Regions from separate parts of the Colwellia sp. MB02u-9 genome, predicted to be linked through region 1. Evidence: predicted binding sites of a transcription regulator. Region 1 holds the regulator's gene; each other region holds the start of a gene.
What was found. Region 1 encodes FNR, which switches genes on or off when oxygen is low (the NO sensors DNR and NnrR bind a similar motif). Its sites were predicted from a motif close to TTGATCTAGATCAA; they were not measured.
Positions count from the first base shown of each region.

Region 2: a site for FNR is predicted at 3,234-3,247, ahead of H4J65_RS04705 (DUF3149 domain-containing protein). Genes of this name have one in related genera too.
Region 3: a site for FNR is predicted at 2,103-2,116, ahead of H4J65_RS04320 (FeoA family protein). Genes of this name have one in related genera too.
Region 4: a site for FNR is predicted at 3,588-3,601, ahead of phbB (acetoacetyl-CoA reductase). Genes of this name have one in related genera too.

Region 1 is NZ_JACGVF010000095.1:14,996-20,327, forward strand. Features, by position in the region: gene H4J65_RS11245 (heavy metal translocating P-type ATPase) at 1-223, shown strand, start outside; gene ccoS (cbb3-type cytochrome oxidase assembly protein CcoS) at 220-465, shown strand; gene H4J65_RS11255 (sulfite exporter TauE/SafE family protein) at 469-1,131, shown strand; gene fnr (fumarate/nitrate reduction transcriptional regulator Fnr) at 1,212-1,931, shown strand; gene uspE (universal stress protein UspE) at 2,105-3,037, shown strand; gene H4J65_RS11270 (glucosaminidase domain-containing protein) at 3,386-4,237, opposite strand; gene H4J65_RS11275 (hypothetical protein) at 4,295-5,083, opposite strand; gene H4J65_RS11280 (DUF1415 domain-containing protein) at 5,319-5,332, opposite strand, start outside.
Region 2 is NZ_JACGVF010000071.1:21,265-26,596, forward strand. Features, by position in the region: gene H4J65_RS04690 (YheV family putative zinc ribbon protein) at 1-60, opposite strand, end outside; gene H4J65_RS04695 (ATP-binding cassette domain-containing protein) at 192-2,093, shown strand; gene H4J65_RS04700 (tetratricopeptide repeat protein) at 2,192-2,929, shown strand; gene H4J65_RS04705 (DUF3149 domain-containing protein) at 3,321-3,452, shown strand; gene H4J65_RS04710 (hydrolase) at 3,636-4,607, shown strand; gene H4J65_RS04715 (YheU family protein) at 4,604-4,840, shown strand; gene H4J65_RS04720 (YceI family protein) at 4,982-5,332, opposite strand, start outside.
Region 3 is NZ_JACGVF010000070.1:159,513-164,844, reverse strand. Features, by position in the region: gene feoB (ferrous iron transport protein B) at 1-1,645, opposite strand, end outside; gene H4J65_RS04320 (FeoA family protein) at 1,642-1,872, opposite strand; gene H4J65_RS04315 (serine protease) at 2,457-3,710, shown strand; gene H4J65_RS04310 (FHA domain-containing protein) at 3,701-4,669, shown strand; gene trpS (tryptophan--tRNA ligase) at 4,848-5,332, opposite strand, start outside.
Region 4 is NZ_JACGVF010000091.1:98,215-103,546, forward strand. Features, by position in the region: gene H4J65_RS07525 (sterol desaturase family protein) at 1-647, shown strand, start outside; gene bktB (beta-ketothiolase BktB) at 1,022-2,206, opposite strand; gene phbB (acetoacetyl-CoA reductase) at 2,600-3,322, opposite strand; gene H4J65_RS07540 (3-hydroxybutyrate dehydrogenase) at 3,801-4,577, shown strand; gene H4J65_RS07545 (polyhydroxyalkanoate depolymerase) at 4,883-5,332, opposite strand, start outside.

The sequences.
Region 1 (5,332 bases):
GATATTACTGAACAATAAACTCAAAGGTGTGCAAACACTGCGACAGGTATCGTTAAATACTGCGCGAATTATAAAGCAAAATTACCTTTGGGCTTTTAGTTATAATGCCATTGTATTGCCATTAGCGGTTATGGGCTATATAGCGCCATATATGGCAGTCATTGGCATGTCGGCCAGTTCAATACTAGTGGTAAGTAATTCTTTAAGGTTATTAAAAAAATGAGTGTGATATACGTATTAATTCCCATTGCTATTTTACTTACCGCTATTGGTATTTATCTCTTTTTTTGGGCGGTAAAAACTGAGCAATTTGATGATTTAGAAAAGCAAGGCATGAGCATTTTATTTGAAGATGATCATGATAAAAAAAGCATCCATCAAAGCAATAATGCTACGCCAATAACAACACAGATAGACAAAACAAACACCTCACAAGAGCAAGCAGACGCAAAGGTCAAAAAATAGTTTATGAGCCTTGATTTTTTCTCCGCATTTATCATCGGATTATTAGGCTCAGGCCATTGTATAGTGATGTGTGGTGGTATTAGCACCATGCTGACGACGGCGATTTCTGATACCTCTCGTCATAAAAAATACGCCATTATATTGGCCTATAACTTGGGTCGTATCGCCTCTTATAGTCTTATTGGCGCTCTTGTCGCATTCACTAGCTCAATGGCGACCAAAAATATCGGATTACCTGTTTCGTTGTTAAAAACTATTGCGGGTGTTTTTCTTATCTTATTAGGTTTGTATTTAGGCCAGTGGTTTATGTGGTTAAGCCGCGTCGAACATTTAGGTAAAAATATTTGGCGCTACATAGCACCACAGACTAAAAAATTTATTCCCATTAAAAACGTACAAAGTGCTTTCGCTTTAGGCGCACTATGGGGCTGGTTACCTTGTGGCTTGGTATATTCTACACTAACTTGGGCATTGGCTAGTGCCGATGCCCTTGATGGTGCCTTGATCATGTTTTTCTTTGGACTAGGCACCTTGCCTGCCTTACTTTCAGTATCACTAGGCACCATAAGTATTAAATCATTATTGAGTCATACACTATTTAGAAAGATAGCAGCCAGCTTAGTGATTTCATACGGCATCTATACTATACTTATTTTATATATATAAAGTGCCTGATATGGACATTATATATATAAAAAATCATGGAAAAATTCATGCGTACATCATGAAAAATTTTAAAGGATATTATGAGTTATAAATCATGCACTATTCATCAACATATTCACTGCCAAAACTGTAGTCTTAGTGAATTATGCTTACCCTTTTCTCTCAATGATAAAGAGTTAGAAACGTTAGATAATATTATCGACCGTAAGCTGCCGATCCATAAAGGTGAGCAAATATTTAACGACGGTCAACCCATGCATGCGCTTTACGCCATACGTTCGGGCACATTTAAAACCTACACCATTAGTAAACACGGTGAAGAACAAATTACTGGTTTTCATTTAGCGGGTGATTTGCTTGGCTTTGATGCTATTGCCAATGCTCAACATCCAAGTTTCGCTAAAGCGCTAGAAACCTCAATGGTTTGTGAGATCCCTTACAATACGCTCGATAATTTATCGAACAGCATGCCAAAATTAAAAAAACAAATTTTACGTATGATGAGTACTGAGATCCGTGAAGATCAAGAAATGCTAACATTACTTAATCGTAAAAATGCCGAGCAACGACTAGCAACATTTATCAGTACCTTAAGTATTCGTTACCATGCCCGTGGTTTATCTCCATCTGAGTTTCGTTTATCTATGACCCGCAGTGATATTGGTAACTATATTGGTTTAACGGTTGAAACCATCAGCCGTTTGCTTAACCGCTTTCATAAAAATGGTTTAATTGCCGTTGATGGTAAACTCATTACTATTTTAAGTTTCGACAAATTAAACGCATGCGCCGCACTTTAATGTCACGCTAACACCTGCTTTTCTACATTGCCTTATTAAGGTATTTCACGCTATGCTTAGCGTGAAATATTATTTATCACCGATAGCATAATAATTTGATTTAAGACAACTATTATTGCCTCAAAGTAGACTATTGTTATAACACTAGTAGACAATTGATAAAGGAATTAGCCATGGAAAAGTATCAAAAAATACTCGCGATTGTTGACCCAACAACAGAAGAGCAGAAAGCGGTAAATCGAGCGATAGAATTAGCACGTAAAACAGGTGCTAGCATTACCGCATTTTTGACCATCTATGATTTTTCTTATGAAATGACCACCATGCTGTCAAGTGATGAGCGTGAAGCCATGCGCCAATCAGTTATTAATGATCGCACTCAATGGCTAGAGTCTTTACTCGCTGATCTTGATTTAAGCGGAATTTCTATCGATTGTCGGGTTATATGGCATAACCGTCCCTTTGAGCAAATTATTGCTCAAGTACTCAATAATGGTTATGACATTGTCATTAAAGGGACTCATCAACACGACAAATTCAAATCTGTGATATTTACGCCTACCGATTGGCATATTCTGCGCAAATGTCCTTGCCCTGTTTTACTCGTGAAAGAGCATTTGTGGCCTGATAACGGTAATATTCTTGCGGCGTTAAACATTGGTAGTGAAGAGGAAGAACATAAAGCACTTAATAACAAAATCACTGCAGAAGCTAAACAGCTGACCCAAGTCATGAAAGCTAATTTACACCTAGTTAACTCATTCCCGGGAACGCCAGTAAATATCGCCATAGAAATCCCAGAGTTTAATGCCAGTGATTATAATCGCTCGATGTTAAAATATCATCAAAAAGCGATGTTAGCACATGCAACTGCCTTTAATATTGCGCCAGAAAACACCCATATTAAAGAGGGTTTACCGGAAGATATCATTCAAAGCATAGCGGCTGAATTAGATGCAGAATTAGTCATTCTTGGTACTATTGGCCGTACCGGTTTATCGGCAGCGCTAATTGGTAACACCGCAGAGCATGTTATTGATAGGCTTAATTGTGATGTATTAGCATTAAAACCCGATGGTTACATTTCACCACTTGATGTTGATTAATATCAGCTAACATCACTAGCATAAAGTTGAATTGGGTCATTAAACGCCTAGTTCAACTTTTCTTGTTTAATAACTTAAACTAGATTATGCGCTGAAGTTTTAACAGCCTTTAGCCAAAAGTATATGACGATAATGTCCTTAAGGTAAATAATGTAAAACGGTTACCTGTGATAGCATAATAATAAGGCTATTATTAAGTTAGAGGTATTACTTTTGCTGATAAAAAACTGAGGAAGTACTACTTTTTCAAAGCAATTCAAGCGAAATTTTTTTAACCGACATGATATTTGAATTTATTTATAAATCTATTTTTATACCTAAATTAGGAATAGCACATTTACATAGCGCTTATTTATTATATAGCGCGAAGTAATGTCGATTATGGCGGATCATATCAGTTAATTCCAACACATAATCTATGCCACGTTCAGAATAACGCATTAATCCTGTTGCAAGAATTTCTGGCGCTAGCGGTTGGTTTTGATCACGTAATTGGCCTCTAATCGATCTAAATACCGTATAGGCACCGTTAGTATTAATATTGTGCAAATAACGTGCGACACCTAAACTAATAGAGCTATAAGCGGCGACTTCATGCTTAGCGCCGGTATTACGGCTACCTGGCACCATGCCGCAACCTTCCCTATAACACCACACACCAAAAAAGTTTAAGCCTATTCGAGCAAAACGAGAGGTTCCCCAAGCAGATTCATTGGCCGCTTGCACTAAAACAAGGGCTAATGGAATAATGTCAATTTTAAGCTGTAATTCATATAATTGTCTTAACAGAGAAAATTTTTCACTGACTTTATATTTTTTGCTCAAACTGCTTACTAAAGTGTGTTCTTCCGCACTAAAGGGCTGTTCTAAGCTTAATTGCGCAATTAAGCGCGCCACTTCAGCACGCAAGATCAGTATTTTTTTATTTTCAGCCTGTACTGCGGGTTTAATAAAAGCAAAAAAACGACGTTTCTTCTCTTTTACATCACGAATTTTAGCAAAGTCGGGTAAAGTGACCGTGTGTAACGGTTGCTCAACTATTTTAATGACCTTCTTAACCGCTTTCGGTGCTACCGGCACTGGCTCTTCAGTCGGCGTACTTTCAGGCAAAGGTAAGAAGGTAAAGGGTGCGATTAAACCCACACTCAGCAAAACTAAAAAAATAAAACCTAAAAGGTTTTGCTTATTAAATATCGTCAAGCTAATAGCTCCTTATAGCATTATTTTTAGTCTCATTTACTGAAAACATACGGTAAATCAGGCCGAAAAGGTGTCATTTATGGTCTTGGTTTGATCAGCGGCTATTTCCATCTGTAAACCAAATATTTCTCGGTATAAAATTCCCTTTACGTTATAAAACAACGGCACTATGTAAGCTAAACAAAATAAGAAAAATGCGATAGCGATAAAGCTAAATTCAGATTCACCGGACATTACAACAGGTAAAGCGGATATCAGTACAGCCAAAGCCAGTATCAGATAAATAGCGAAAATTTTGAACCATTGAAAACGCGTAGCTTGAATGCTTATTGAAATGGCTTTTATAGGTGACATTTTTTTTTCTACCACCAAAGGCAATGCGAGTGACAAGGCTACTGCCAAAAATATGCCAGGCAAGTAAAATAATGTTAAACCTATGGTAACCAAAGTTGAGGTTAATAAGGCACTAACAGCAACCCAGCTGCCTCGCTTTAAAAAGCCAAAAACCAATTTTGGTCTGGTTTTTAAGCCAACTGAATGGAAAATACCCATCATTTCAACACCAACGATAAAAGGATAAACCACTAAAGTAACGATAATATTAAGTAAAGTCGCTGATCTTTGATCTTGAATAGCCACTTCAATGCCACCCAACTGGCTGCTCACTAACAATGAAACCAACATGCCAATCATCAAACAGGTAAACAGTCCCAAATTAATCGCCATGCGCGATTTTAAGGTTATTTGCCAGCCTTCTTTCAATATAGTCGCTACATCAAGGCTATATTCACCTTTTACAGCTTCTTCGACACTACCACCAACGTTTTCAACCGGAAGTTTTTCCACAAAAATATTACCTAATGAGTAAGCGTATCAGTGACGCTTGTCTTAATTGCTACCAGTATATCGTAATTCACCACTGCCTGTGAATAAGCAGAGAAAAGTTATTAACATTCAGCCTATCCAGTTTACCAAGGTTATAGGGTAAACCCGTTAACTTGACGGCATAAATACCAACTTACCGGCGATATTGATGCCTTGAAACTGACTTGCTGATAACAGTGTTTAACCTTATAAAAGGCTAAGAAATGTTTT
Region 2 (5,332 bases), on a different contig from region 1:
CATGGTATCGATTGCCTTACATTTTGGACAGGTTGCTCCTGCTATAAATCGTCTTTTCACTTATCTACTCAATTTTATGGAATTTTTTCACGGATTTTAGCAAGATATCTGCCTAGGATTTCTATTTTACCTTGAACTACCCCCTAAGGAAAAGCGACAATAGTGCTCTGCATTAAAATGAGTAACGATAAATGATCATAGCCACAGATTTAAGTTTAGCCCGAGGCGCAAAATACCTCATAAAATCATCAAGTTTTACTATACATCCAAATCATAAAGTTGGACTTGTTGGGGCGAATGGCTGTGGAAAATCTTCTTTGTTTGCCAGCTTACTGGGCACACTACCATCAGATGTGGGCAACCTTTCTATGCCCTCAAGCTGGAAAATTGCTACCGTTAAACAGGAAACGCCCGCGTTAGACCGCTCAGCTCTAGACTATGTTATGGATGGAGATGTTGAATATCGTGAGCTAGAAGCTAAATTAGAACAAGCGCGCGAAAACGACAATGGCACACTTGAAGCCACTATTATCAACCAAATTGACGCGGTCAATGGCTACAGTTTACCGGCACGAGCGGGAGAATTATTACACGGTTTAGGTTTTGTACAAGAGCAGCTAGTTAACCCGGTTAAATCATTTTCTGGTGGTTGGAGAATGCGCTTAAACTTAGCTCAAGCCTTGATCAGCCGTGCCGATTTATTATTACTGGATGAGCCCACCAACCATTTAGATTTAGATGCCGTGATTTGGCTGCAACGTTGGTTAAAAAGATTCACCGGTACTTTAGTGCTGATCTCACATGATCGAGATTTTCTTGATGATGTTATTGGCCAAATTCTGCATATTGAGCATCAAACCGCGAAATTATATTCGGGCAATTATAGTGCTTTTGAGCGCCAACGTGCCGAACACCTTGCACAGCAAGATGCGCAATATCAGAAACAACAAAAAGAAGTTGCTCACTTAACCTCTTTTGTTGACCGCTTTCGCGCTAAAGCCAGTAAAGCAAAACAAGCACAAAGTCGTTTAAAACGCCTGCAAAAATTACCTGATTTAGCGCCAGCACATGTAGACAGTCAATTTACTTTCAGCTTTGAGCATCCCGAAACCCTGCCTTATCCGTTACTGGCACTAAAAGAGAGCCAATGTGGCTATAGTGAACAAGCCATTATTTTAGAAGATGTTGCCATGACCCTAGTACCCGGAAGTCGCATTGGCTTACTCGGGCGCAACGGTGCGGGTAAATCAACATTAATAAAATCACTGGCGGGAGATTTAGCCCTACTAAAAGGTGAGCGTTATTGTGCGCAAGATTTAAAAGTTGGCTATTTTTCACAGCACCAACTTGAGCAACTCCACTTATCCAGTAGTGCCATTGAACATATTACACGGGCAAAGACCGATATAACCGAATTACAAGCACGGTCATTTCTAGGCCGCTTTGGCTTTAGTGGCGACCAAGCACTAGATAAAGTCGGCACTATGTCTGGTGGCGAAAAAGCCCGCTTAGTATTAGCGCTTATTGTCCTAGAAAAACCACAACTGCTATTGTTAGATGAGCCAACCAACCACCTTGATCTAGAAATGCGTCAAGCATTGGTGCTAGCTCTGCAAGACTTTGAGGGCGCAATCATTCTTATTGCCCATGACCGATATTTATTAGAGTCGTGTGTCGATGAATTTTACTTAGTGGCTAACGGCCACGTGACTGACTTTGATGGTGACATTGACGACTATCAACAATGGTTAAATGACGATAAAAAGCAAAGCGTTAAAGCAAATAAAATCATTAGCGAGCCACAAGTTGATAAAAAACAACAACGCAAAGAGCAAGCCGAATTACGTAAAAAAGCCTCACCACTGCGCAAACAAGCAGATAAATTTGAAAAGCTAGTACAAAAAAGCCAAGACGAGTTAACGGAAGTTGAAGCTAAGTTAGCAGACAGTGACATTTATCAAGCTGAGCATAAAGCCAAATTGACCGAACTACTGAAACGCCAAGCAAAGCTGACACAAGACTTAGAGGCCAATGAAATACAATGGCTTGACCTTGAAGAGCAAATTGAAGAGATAATGTCGCAAGCATTATAAATTTATTGCTACACTTAACACATTATGAATTACACATTGCAGCAACATACCTTGTCATTGCGTTTAATGGCGACAACACCAGACTATAGGACATTAAAATGAAAAAATTGACCTTACTCGTACTTAGTATTGCCCTATTTGCTCAGAACTTTGCATACAGCGCAGATTTAGATTTAGGCATATACGATCTTAATCGTGGTGAGTTTAACGCCGCAATAGCTCAATTTGAGCCTTTAGTAGCAGAAGGATATGCACCTGCTCAATATCAAATGGGCTTAGTTTATTTAAATGGTTACGGCGTGATGAAAAATCCAACAAAAGCAGTGGAATTATTTCATTTGGCGGCGTCACAAAATTATTCAGATGCTTTGTTTGACCTTTCTTTGTTATATAGTGAGGGTGAAGTCGTTAAAAAAGATCTAAACACCGCTTATACCTTAATGGAAAAAGCGGCAAAAAAAGGCTTACCTCGCGCACAATTTAACTTAGGGGTGATGATTTATAATGGCAGCGGTGTACCACAAGATTATTTGCAAGCATCGCGCTGGTATCAAAAGGCCGCGGATCAAAACTACGCACTAGCGCAATTTAACCTCGCCTTAATGTATTTTGACGGCAAAGGGGTCGCTAAAAGTACAGAGATGTCGTACATCTGGAATATTATTGCCGCTAGAAATGGCTATCGTATAGCAGAAAAAAGTCGCGATATGGACGAGCATAAGTTAACGGTAGAAGAAATTAAAATCAGCCGTGAAAAAGCCGATACTCTTCAGCGCAACATAATACAACAAAGAGAGCTGAAATTAAGGCAAGCGCTAATAGAGCAAAACCGTTAGGCGAAAAAATTCGTCTGTATTAGCCAGTTAACAATAACCTATTGTTGACCGGCTGCAATAAAAAAATAAACCCGCAACAAACGTTAGCGGGTTTATTTTTGCCTTTCAGTCAGTTATTTATCTAACGGTTTATTTAATGACAAAAGTCAGTAACCTCAGCGATAAAAAAGTTAAACTCTAAACTGCTTGTTTCTTACTATTCATAAAAAACCATACCTGAAATCAATACCTAAAATCCATACCTAAAGTCAATGCTAGCCTCCATTACTAGCCATCATATTCACAGCATACAATGGCAATGAATGTGATCTAAATCAATAAGTAGTACTGAGTTATTATTTACAATAGTTATCTAATTTTTTTACTATTTTGATGTTTTTTGGAGTCAGTTATGAACGTTTTAAATATGCTAATCAACGACCCTGTTGTGCTTTATTCTTTTATTGGCTTAGCGGTTTTACTGGGTATATGTGGTTTTTATGTCTATTATTTTTTAAAGCATATTAGTGAAGATGAAAAGTAAATCTAGCAAGAGTACAGTCAAGGTATATAGATTCAACATATAACAAGATCAATGCTATCGGCTCAGCCTTGATTTTTTACTCTGCGCTAAGCTTAATAAGCTTGTACATTGATGGCTAAACATTGGGCATCCACAGTGTTTTAACGTACAATAATTTTTTGCATTACACACTATTACCACGTTATGTTTACCAAAAGTTCTTTCAGCCCTGCTTGGTGGCTTAAAAACCCTCACTGCCAAACCATTGCCGCTAAGTTTTTTAGGCGTGGTCACACCATTAACACCACAAATGAAACGTTAGAGTTACCCGATGGTGACTTTGTAGATTTGGCGTGGACCGAAAAAGTTAGCCCTTCGTGCTCTCGGCCCATTGTCGCCGTATTACATGGCTTAGAAGGTTCAAAAAACAGTCATTATGCTAAAGGCATGTTATCTGCAATTAAAGCGCAAGGTTGGATAGGTGTTTTAATGCATTTTCGCGGTTGCAGTGGCCGACCCAATCGTATGGCAAAGTCTTATCATAGTGGTCAAACTTGTGATGTTGACTACTTTAGTCAATATCTTGCTGATACTTATCCTACCGCAAAAAAAGCGATTATAGGCTTTTCATTGGGGGGTAATGTATTAACCAAATATTTGGCAGAACAAAAACAAAATATCTATCAAGCCGCCGGTGTAATTTGTGCTCCACTTGACCTATCAAGTTGCTGCGACAGAATTAATCAAGGCTTTTCGCGCGTTTATCAAAAGTACCTAGTTGATATGCTTAGAGCCAGCACCATTGAAAAAATAAATGCAGATTTACTCAATAATATAGACAGAAACCATTTAGACAAGGTTCGCTCTATTCGAGAGTTTGATCAAATGATCACCGCCCCAGTTAATGGCTTTCGCGATGCCAATCACTATTATCAACAAGCAAGCGGTCGAGATGTACTTCAACAGATAACCACACCATGCTTAATCATTCACGCGAGCGATGACCCCTTTTTATGCCATGAAAACACCACAGCTATTGGTGTTCTACCAGAGCAATTAACCTTTGAAATTAGTGCTCATGGTGGCCATGTTGGCTTCATTACCGGTAAAAATCCACTTAAGCCACAATTTTGGCTTGAGCAGCGTATACCTGAATTTTTCACGAGATATTTATGATCATTCCATTAGAACAATTATCAACCGAGACTTTAAACGCCATTATTGAGAACTTTGTCCTTCGAGAAGGTACTGAGTATGGTAGTGAAGATGTATCACTCAGTGATAAAATCACCCAAGTGCGTCAGCAATTAACCCAAGGGTCTGCCCTATTGGTCTACTCAGAACTACATGAGACAGTTAATATTTTACCGACAGATCAATTGGTTGAAGACAGTGACGAAAGCGCTTAAGAAAAATGTACCTACAGTTTATTGCAATGAAAAAGGCACTGATTAAGTGCCTTTGATAAAGAGTAATGCTGTGTCAACTTAACGAATGTTGCACTTAGCCAAGTGTAGACTTAACGACCTTTAAACTTAACGACCTTTAATTTAACGAGTAAAGGTAACTGAAAAACTTACCGGCACGACATAATCAATACTCGGTAGAGACGCTAACTCTTTAAGTTTATTAATGCCCGCAACGACACTAAAAGCATCCGCTTTAATAAAAAATGGCTTTATCGTGTTGACCAATATTTTATCTGCGCTTAGCTTAACAACACTAACATCAATAATGACTACTTGTTGTAGACCATGAAAATCAAGTGTTCCGCTAAGACTGAGTTGTTGATTTTGGCCAGTTTTTAAAGTGTTAATTAATTCTTTATCCAACTGAGTCGTAAAATTTGCTGAGCTATATTTGTCAGTTTCAAAAAGGAATTTTTTCATTCGCTCATCGCG
Region 3 (5,332 bases), on a different contig from region 1:
ACGCCTCTTTTGCAAATAGCCCAGTAATAATACCAACACTGGCTTGCCAGTTATCTTCTTTAACCCCCATTGGCGCAAGCAAGGGTGTTAGCACCTGCGCACTTTTACTTAGCAAAGAGTCTTGCGTGTCATGATGACCAAATTCACCGTCTGTGCCTAAAGAATTAAAGAAGTTTAAAACACAAACCACCACTATGATGGTTTTACCCGCGCCAACAATAAAAGAGCGTGTGCGTTGCCATACCCGTTTCAACAAATATGACAGTTTTGGCCATTCATACAAAGGTAATTCCATAATATTAATAGAGTTTTTACCCATTAAAATGGTTTTCTTTAACATCAGCCCAGTCAATACCGCAGCAGCAATGCCAATAAGGTACAACAAGAATACTAAGTTTTGCCCTGACTCTGGAAAGAAAGCTGCCGCAAATAAGGCATAAACCGGTAATCTAGCGCCGCAAGACATAAATGGCGACATCATTATGGTGGTGATTCTTTCTCTTTCATTATCCAAAATGCGCGCTGCCATCACCGCCGGCACGGTACAACCAAAACCAACAATTAATGGCACAAAGGCTTTACCCGGCAAACCAATTTTTTGCATCGCGGCATCAACCACAAATGCAGCTCGGGCTAAATAACCACTACTTTCTAGCAGTGACAAACCAATAAACAAACTGGCGATAATAGGAATAAATGTTGCCACGGTTTGAATACCTAAACCGACACCACTTATAATAGTACTTAGCCAGGCGGGTAAGTTAAATGCGCTTAAAAAGTGTTGTGGATAATCAACAAATATTGCGCCCGCTAAAATATCAAAAAAATCAATAAAAGCACCGCCAACATTAATCGCAAACATGAAGAGCAAGTACATCATCACTAAAAAAATCGGTACACCTAAAACTGGATGCAACATCCAACGGTCTAACTTGTCACTAAATTGAGCATTATTACTGGGGGCAGTAACCACGTCAGCAACCAGTTGATAAATAAAGTCATACCTTGCTTGCATGACCGCCATAGCCTTTTTATCAGTTGATTGGCAGCCTGGTGTGTTGCCGCAAGCTTGGCGTTCTAATTCAAGTGGCATGCCTGAGTAATCAGCTAATGCTTCGGGTAGGGTCAATAAATGCCCAGCGACCCGCGGGCTAGGAATATGTTGTAATGCGGCAGTAATTTTTTTGCCCGCATGTTTTCCAACACTATTTTCAGTAACTACTGGGCAACCTAACTGAGCAGACAGTTTTTGCAAATCTATATTAGCGGCTTCTTTACGGTCTGATTTATTTAGCACCACTATCATAGGCAAACCAAGCTCAAGCAGCTGTGTAGTTAAATACAGCTGGCGCTTAAGTTGTGTGGCGTCAATCACATTAATTAAACAATCAATGTGATTTTGCTTAATAAAGTCATGGGTAACCGACAGATCTTTACTTTGCTGACTTCGCTGCGCTAAAGAGCTAATGCCAGGTAAATCAGACAGTAATGTCAGTTTTTTATTTAGCTGACATTGCTGCTGTTTGGCGGCAACTGTGACACCTGTCCAGTTACCTGTTTTCTGTTTTGCCACCGCCAAGGCATTAAAAAGTGTGCTTTTGCCTGAATTAGCAAAACCGACCAGTGCAATATTTTGTTCTATCATTTGGTTAATAACTTAATGTTGATTTGCTTGGCAATGGTCGCTGGCAGGCACATTTTTGTGCCATGCAAATGAAAGGCAAGTGGACCGTTAAAAGGCGCTTTATGGGCTAGTGATATTTCACTTTTCAAGGCGAAGCCCTGTTCAATTAACTGCGCACTTAACGCAAAGTTTGCCGGTAAATAACTGATATGAGCTGGTTGATTAAGGGGTAATTCGTATAAGGTCATAGTAGCCTATATCTAAATGATAACAATTATCATTTAATCATACTAAAACTAGTAGCAGACAACAAGATATTAAATAAACGTTTTAACGTTAGCTTGATCTGATACCCGTTTCATTAAATTATTAGCCACTTATGTTGGTTAAAACACACCAGAGTAATTTGGCTGTTCATCACAATAATCTGCTAGGGTGATTGCGAGTATTTCACCAATAAAAATTTCGCCACTTGTAGTTAATCTGGAACAATAACCATATGACTTTATTTAGCTTATCTGCAGACAAAAAGAACAAAAATTAATGCCAGTGATAAACCTAATCATCTAACGCTTTTATTGCTTAAATAGACGCCTATTAGTTTCATAAGCTTCTACAGGTATTAACCGGATATTAAACGGGCATTCAAATAGCGCAAATTAGTTTGGCTTTTTTTCATCCCGTTACACTAGTGCATTGCATCAAGCAAAATAGTCATATTGTCGGATAAAAGATGACAAATTTGATTACACTGGCACAATGGTAGTCAGACAAGTTCTGCTTTGCCTAAATATCAAACAGTTCCCAAAGTAATAATACAAAAGGATATGCAATGAAAGCTATTTTTGCTCTGCTACTTATGTGCTTTAGTACATTAAGTTTCGCAGCTGAGCAGGCCGAAGAAATTTTTAAACAACTGGCCCCATCACTTTATCAAATTCGCTTAATTGACAAAGCCAGTGGTGAAAAATCATCCATTGGTTCGGGTTTTCAAATTAGCAGCAGTGGCCTTATTGCTACTAATTATCATGTTATTTCCGGTTTTGCCCGTCATCCCAATAAATACAAGATTGAATATTTAGACAACCAAGGTAACCAAGCCCCATTAACCTTAAAAAGTGTTGATGTCATTAATGACCTCGCCATAGTGCAACGTGAAGTCACGGCTGAAATGCCCTTTTTTCAGCTTGCCCAACAAGCCCCGACTAAAGGTGAAGAACTATATTCATTAGGTAACCCACATGATTTAGGCATGATAGTCGTGCCCGGCACTTATAATGGTTTAAAAAATGAATCATTTAATGATCGCATTCATTTTACTGGCTCGGTTAACTCAGGTATGAGTGGCGGCCCAGTGGTTAACAAAAATACCGAAGTTGTTGGTATTAATGTCGCTACTTCGGGTAATCAAATTGGCTTTTTAGTGCCGCACGACAAGCTACTTGAGCTTTATCAGGCCTATAAAAATAGCCCACCAGAAAGTATTGAGCAGCAAATGGCTGCACAACTTATGCAAAATCAAAAAAAGTTAATCACCACAATACTGAACAGTGACTGGCAACTGAAACCGTTAGGTCGAGGCTTAATTCCAACCGTTGACGTACCTTTTGTACGTTGTTGGGGTGAATCCAACTCAGATAAAACCGACGCACAAATTATGGCGGCTGTTGCTAATTGTGACCTAGATGAGAACACTTACATTTCTTCTGACTTTTTTACTGGTTCGTTAGAAATGGAATACCGCTATATGGAATCAGATAAAATTGGTAGCACTAAGTTTTACCATATTTTTGAACGTCAGTTAAATCAAGCCGCGCCAGGTAATAAAGCCGGTAAAGATGATGTCACTGAATATCAATGCCACCATGATATCGTTACGCCCAACAGCAGTAATATTAAGAATAAAGCAGTATTTTGTACCCGCGCTTATAAAGACTTCCCCGCACTTTACGATGTGCTCTACATTGCCATCTCGGTAGATCACGAACAATACGCATTGCTCAGCCATTTTACGATTTCAGGTGTGGCACAAGAAACCTCATTAGCCTTTCTAGCTAAATTTATGGAGTCGGTTTCATGGAAATAATTATTGAAGAAATCAGTCATGGTCATAAATTATTAAGCCGCCACAAGTTTGCCTCAAATAACATTAGCATTGGCCGCGGTTACGATAACGATATTATCATTAGTGACCCTCACGTTTGCGCTGATCACCTGCAACTGCATTTTAATGGTGAACATTGGCTAGTTAATGATCAAGGTTCAATGAATGGCAGTTATCTTGAAGACAGTAAAGACAACGTTATTCAACATCAAGTGCATTCTGGCGACATTATCACTATTGGAAAAAGCCAAGTTCGTTTTGTCTTTCCCAGCCATCCGGTTTCAGAAAGCATAGCAATTAGCCCTTTTGAAGGCTTAATTAACTTAGCGCGTCACCCTATGGTAGTGGCATTAAGCATGACCTTATTTGCCTTTATTGGTGGTTGGATTATTAATTTAAACAATGTTAACGAAGTTAGCTTAACGCAAATACTCGTGCCCACCATTGGCTTAACGCTAGGTTTTGCCTTATGGCCAGCAGGTATCGCTTTAGTGTCGCATTTAACCAAACACGATGGCCGTTTTTGGACCCAAATGGGTATTAGCTATATCTTCTTCAACTTAATGTGGCTCAGTGATATTTTTGAAAACATTGTGCACTTTAATACCTCAAGCAACGCTTCAATGTTATGGCTGCTGGCCATTGTTCCTTTGTTGCTAGCGTTTTGTTTGTTTTGGCTCAACTGTTACGTCGGCTTTCATATGACATTAAAACGCAGAAGTTTCGTGTCTTTATGTTTGGTATTGTTGTTATTTGGCGGTAGTTTTATCGTCCAATTAAGTAAACAACCCGACTTTAATCCCCGGCCGCAGTTTGACACCACCATCATGTCGCCAGCCTTTTTGTTTACACCGAGCAGTGATGTTGAAAGCTTTGTCAGTGACAGTGCTAAGTTATTTGAAAAAGTAACCAAAGAGGCCGCTGAAGATAATAAAGAATAGCAGTCATTCAGCCCTAAACACTTAAACAGCTTTAAGACTGAATTGAAAAATAAAAACTAAAAAGCCGTCGTAAATACGACGACTTTTTTATGTCTGACTTAGTGACTTACTTAGTGACTTACTTAGTGACTTACTTAATCGCTAGTTTAATAACTCGTCAGCATGAGTAGTGCAGAGATTAAGGCTTAGCAATAAAGCCAACCGCCTGATAAACCTCAGCAAGCAATTTACTCGCACGCGCAGAGGCTTTTTCAGCACCTTTGCGCATCACTTCATCTAGATAAGCTTGGTCATTACGAAATTCATGATAACGCGCTTGAATGGGCGCTAATAAAGCAACCACGGCTTCAGCTACATCACCTTTTAAATGACCATACATTTTATCTTCATATTCAGGCACAAGTTCAGCCACTGATTTACCGGTTGTGCACGATAAAAGTGACAACAAGTTTGACACACCTGGTTTTTCAGCTATGTCAAAATAGATATTCGCTTGCTCGTCAGAGTCAGTTACCGCACGTTTAATTTTCTTGGTAATTTTCTTGGTATCTTCTAATAAACCAATAAAATTACCCGGGTTAGTATCAGACTTTGACATTTTTTTAGTGGGCTCTAATAAACTCATCACCCGGGCGCCAAATTCTGGAATATAAGGCTCTGGTA
Region 4 (5,332 bases), on a different contig from region 1:
CTAGGCTATTAGTACCTATTGGTGTTACCGGTATTGCTTTGTATAGCTCAACACAAGGTATTGGCCTATTCAATGTCATTAACTTACCAAATTGGTTAAGTATTGCTTTGAGTTTGTTATTATTAGATTTAATGATTTATTGGCAACATCGACTTTTTCATCTTGTGCCGATACTATGGCGTGTTCATAAAGTTCATCATGCCGACAGTCATACCGATGCCAGTACGGGTTTGCGCTTTCATCCCATTGAAATAGTGTTAAGTATATTACTTAAAGGCGCAGCGGTTATTGTACTTGGCGTACCTGCACTTGCGGTGATTATTTTTGAAGTAGCGCTCAATGGCTTTTCGCTATTCAATCATGCCAATATTCGATTACCCCCTTGGTTAGAGCGACCATTACGAACCATACTTATTACGCAAGAATTACACCGTATTCATCATAGCCAAGTAGTAGAAGAAACTAATAGCAATTATGGGTTTAGTGTTAGTTGGTGGGATAGAATATTTGCTAGTTATAAGTCACAGGCACAAAAAAGTGATGAAAATTTAGCTATAGGTCTTAAAAGTTTTCCCGCCAATAAAAAAAATGCCAGCTTATTTACCTTATTAAAAATGCCTTTTAATAAGGTAAATAAACCTAAATAAACTCAACAAGGTAATTGGCTCAACTAAATTTAGACAAGCTAGATAAGCGACTTTTTTCAATTTCATTATTTCGCTTTCATCATCATTTAGGCTTTTGTAACCCAAATGATGATGAAAGCGGCAACGACTATAGAACATCACTATCTAATTCACTATCTAATTCAATATGTAACTCAATATGTATTGCTGTACTTCAAAGCGTGCTTGGTCATTTTTCCATTGCATTCATTCTTGTTTTAAGCGATCAAAAAAACTGATGTGGCTGGAAATCAACCACGATTATCTAAACCGTCACGCTACACAATAAACGCTTTACATAAAAAGGGGGCAACACAATGTTGCCCCCTTAATACGATTAAACCTTCAGTTTACATTTATAAACGTTCAAATATAACGGCAATACCTTGTCCGCCACCAATGCACATAGTAACAAGTGCATACTTGCCACCTACACGATGTAGCTCGTGAATGGCTTTAGTGGCAATTACTGCTCCTGAAGCACCAATAGGGTGACCTAAAGCAATTGCGCCACCATTTGGATTAGTTTTTAGGGGGTCTAAATCTAGTCCTTTAGCAACAGTTAACGCTTGTGCTGCAAAGGCTTCGTTGGATTCAATAACGTCCATATCATTAATAGACAAGCCGGCTTTAGCCAATGCCGCTTTAGAGGCTGGAATAGGACCTTCGCCCATAACATCGTTAGGAACACCGGCAACTGCATAAGAAACCATGCGTGCAATTGGCGATAAATTATTATGGCTTGCATAGTTTTCACTCGCTAGCGTTAAGAAGGATGCAGCATCGTTTATACCGGAGGCGTTACCTGCGGTTACGCTACCGTCTTTTTTAAATGCTGGACGCATTCCAGCTAATAACTCTGCCGTTGTGCCTGCTTTTATATGTTCATCAGTTTCAAAGAAAGTGCTACCGCGGCGACTCTTAAGCTCTATTGGCACAATCTGGCTTTTAAAATAACCCGCTTCTACCGCTTTAGCGGCACGAGCGTGTGATTCTGCAGCGTAAGCATCTTGTGCTTCACGGCTTAAATGCCATTTAGTCGCTAGGTTTTCAGCCGTAATCCCCATGTGACCAACGCCGAATGGGTCAGTTAATGTCGACACCATCATATCAATCATGGCACTGTCCCCCATACGCGCACCGGCACGCATAGCCGGTGACAAATATCCCCCACGTGACATATTTTCAACACCACCGCCAATCGCCAGCTGATGATCACCTAACATAATACCTTGGGCCGAACTCACCACTGCTTGCAAGCCAGAGCTGCATAAGCGATTAAGCGCCATTGCAGTAGAGTTTAAAGACATGCCGGCTTGAATAGAGGCTACTCGCGCAACATAGGGAAAGCGGGATTCAGTGGGTATAGTATTACCCACTATCACTGATTCATATTGCTCCGCGTCTACTCCTGACTTTTTGATACTTTCGGCTAATACTTGTCCTGCCAACTCAGCCGGCTCTATGTCTTTTAAACCGCCCGCAAAAGTACCAACAGCAGAACGCACGGCACTTAACACTACAACACTATTTACACTCATAATAATTTTTCCTCGCTAATTTAACGGATTCATATGTATGTTGATTTCAGCACTCAATGTAAAACTCGAATAATTTTTTGCAAATAAGTAAATAAGTAAATAAGTAAATAAAGAAAGTCTAAAGAGTTAGACAAAAGTGCTATATATGCAAAATAAAAAGTAGATAATTGTTTATCTACTTTAATAATATAAAAGTTATAACATGATATTTTCTATATCCTTTCCACTTCAAAATGCAGTTTTAGCGTTAAGCTAGCAAGTCAGATCAAGTTACTATATAAAGATAACGGCTGCACCCTTATCAAGTATTACACAGGTTTTTTAGGCTGCACCTGTGTACCTAACCCTTGTCACATACTGAAATCTGCATCTTAAAGTTAAGCAGGTATATCATTAGTACATGTGCTGACCACCATTAATGGATAAGGTCGAGCCAGTAACAAAACCAGCTTCATCGGCCACTAAAAATAATACAGAACGTGCGATATCTTCTGGTTGACCTAATCGCCCTACCGGTATTGTTCTAACAATTTTTTCTAAAACATCAGCAGGAACTGCTCGAACCATATCCGTTTCAACATAACCTGGGGCAATCGCATTGACGGTAATGCCTTTTGCAGCGCCTTCTTGCGCTAATGCTTTGGTAAAACCATGGATACCAGATTTAGCGGCTGCATAGTTCACTTGACCATATTGACCTGCCTGACCATTAACCGATCCTATATTAACAATGCGCCCAAATGAGCGTGCTCTCATACCTTCAATAACAGCGCGAGAAGTATTAAAACAAGAAGATAAATTGGTTTGAATAACTTTATTCCATTGCTCAAAATCCATTCTGTGCATGGTGCCATCCCTAGTAATACCGGCATTATTTACAAGAATGTCGATTGACCCGATTTCAGACTCTATATCATGAATACTTTTACTTACACTTTCAAAATCGCTGACGTCAAATTTAAACGACTTAATACCTGTTCGCTCTGTGAATTCTTGAGCTGCTTGATCATTGCCAGCATAATTCGCGATAACAGTGTAACCATGTTCTTTTAGCATTATGCTAATAGACTCGCCTATACCACGTGTTCCACCTGTTACTAATGCAATGCGTCCCATATTTGTACTCCTTGTTGTATTTTATAGTGGCTCTATAGAGGTTTGTAATCCGTTTATTAACACTGCTTTCATTTTAAACGTGAGTAATATACCAACACCTATCGTACAACTAGCATACTAACGTTTGAAAAAATCGATGTTAATTTCTTTATGTTAATTTTTTTAATGTATATATTTTACATTTTTCACTTTCTGTTATGTTACTAGCTTGTTAAATAACTTTAGTCAGTGTTTGTGTTTAAAACAACTTTTTAGTGGTTCTTTATTGTTCTAAAACAAATTTTTACTGGTTATTAATTTCGCCAAAATAATCGGTGTTATTTTACTATAATGTCTACACATTAACGTTTTGTGAATGTGCTGTATAAAACCGCAATTAGTTCAATTATCACTCAATAATGAAATGGTTTTGTTAACATTATCGGCGTATCATTATATTCTGTTGTTATTTGACGCAATCAATAAAGGGAAGTAAAACATGACTCAAAAGAAAACAGCTTTGGTAACGGGTTCTGTCAGTGGTATTGGCTTAGGAATAGCAAAAAATTTAGCTAAGCAAGGTTATAAAATCCTTATTAGCGATATTAATTTAGTTGTGGCACAAGAGGTTGCTCAAGGTATTAACCAGTCAGGAGGAGATGCCTTAGCCTTTAAGCTTGATGTGACGGTTCAAGCTGATATTGATAATGTTATTGCGCATGCAAATGAATTTAATAACCGTATCGATGTTTTAGTCAATAATGCCGGCATTCAATATGTTGCTAAATTAGAAGATTTTCCAGCTGATAAATGGCAATTAATTACTAATGTATTATTAGTCGGACCCGCAATGATGACCAAAGCGGTATTACCTTTGATGAGAGCTAATAATTTTGGTCGCATTATTAATATTGGCTCTTTACATGGTTTAGTCGCGTCGCCATACAAAAGTGCCTATGTTGCTGCCAAGCACGGCATTATTGGTTTTTCTAAAGTGATTGCGTTAGAAACTGGCGAGCAAGATATTACTATTAATACTATTTGTCCTGCCTATGTAAAAACGCCACTCGTTGAGAAACAAATTGCTGATACAGCAAAAGAACATGGCATTAGTGAAGAAGAAGTTGTTAACAATATTATGTTGGCTCCTATGCCAAAAAAAGCATTTATTGATATAGAAGAAATATGTGCTTCAGTGACTTATTTAGCCAGTGATCTAGCTAAAAATATGACAGGACAAACTATGGTATTAGATGGTGGTTGGGTAGCAAGGTAGTCGAGTTATCTCAATTCGTTACCTATATCCGTTACCATCAAGAGTACAGATTTTTGGTATTAATTAACCTGATTTGAGTCAAGCATAGTAATTTTAAGTCCATCGAAGCTGTATTTACACTATATAATTTATCCTTGGGCTGAGTTGTAACAGAAAAAGTTTTTTACATTACAGCACATTGAATTAGATTAGTTCAAGCGCTAAAACATACCACTTAATGGCTACGGACGTACAAGTGATGAGAAAGTAGGTTTGATCAAACCTACTTTTGAGTTAGTCAGTAAACTATTGCTCTGATACAACCGTTAGTTATATTTTTTAATAAATTTTGTGATACTAGGCGCGATTCTATTGCGAAAAGCTGAGCCACTGAAGGTGCCAAAATGACCGACACCATCAAAAATTTCATGCAGTTTATCTTGTGCTGAAATATTAGCACACAAAGATTGTGCGGCTTCAGTTTGACCTAAAGAACAAATATCATCATTTCGCCCTTCAATGGTATGCAAAGGAGTATGAGTTATTGACGACAAATCAACTAGTTCACCTCGGTAAGTCATTTTACCATTGGCTAGGTCTTGATTAATAAAAACTCGGTCAATGGTTTCTAAATAAAACTCACCATTAAGATCTAATACCGCTAGGTATTCATCATAAAAATCACGGTGACTTGCTCTCTTTTCTTCTTTGCCATGAAAAACATGGCTAATATAATCAGTATGTTTCTTTATATGGCTTTCTATATTCATCGACAG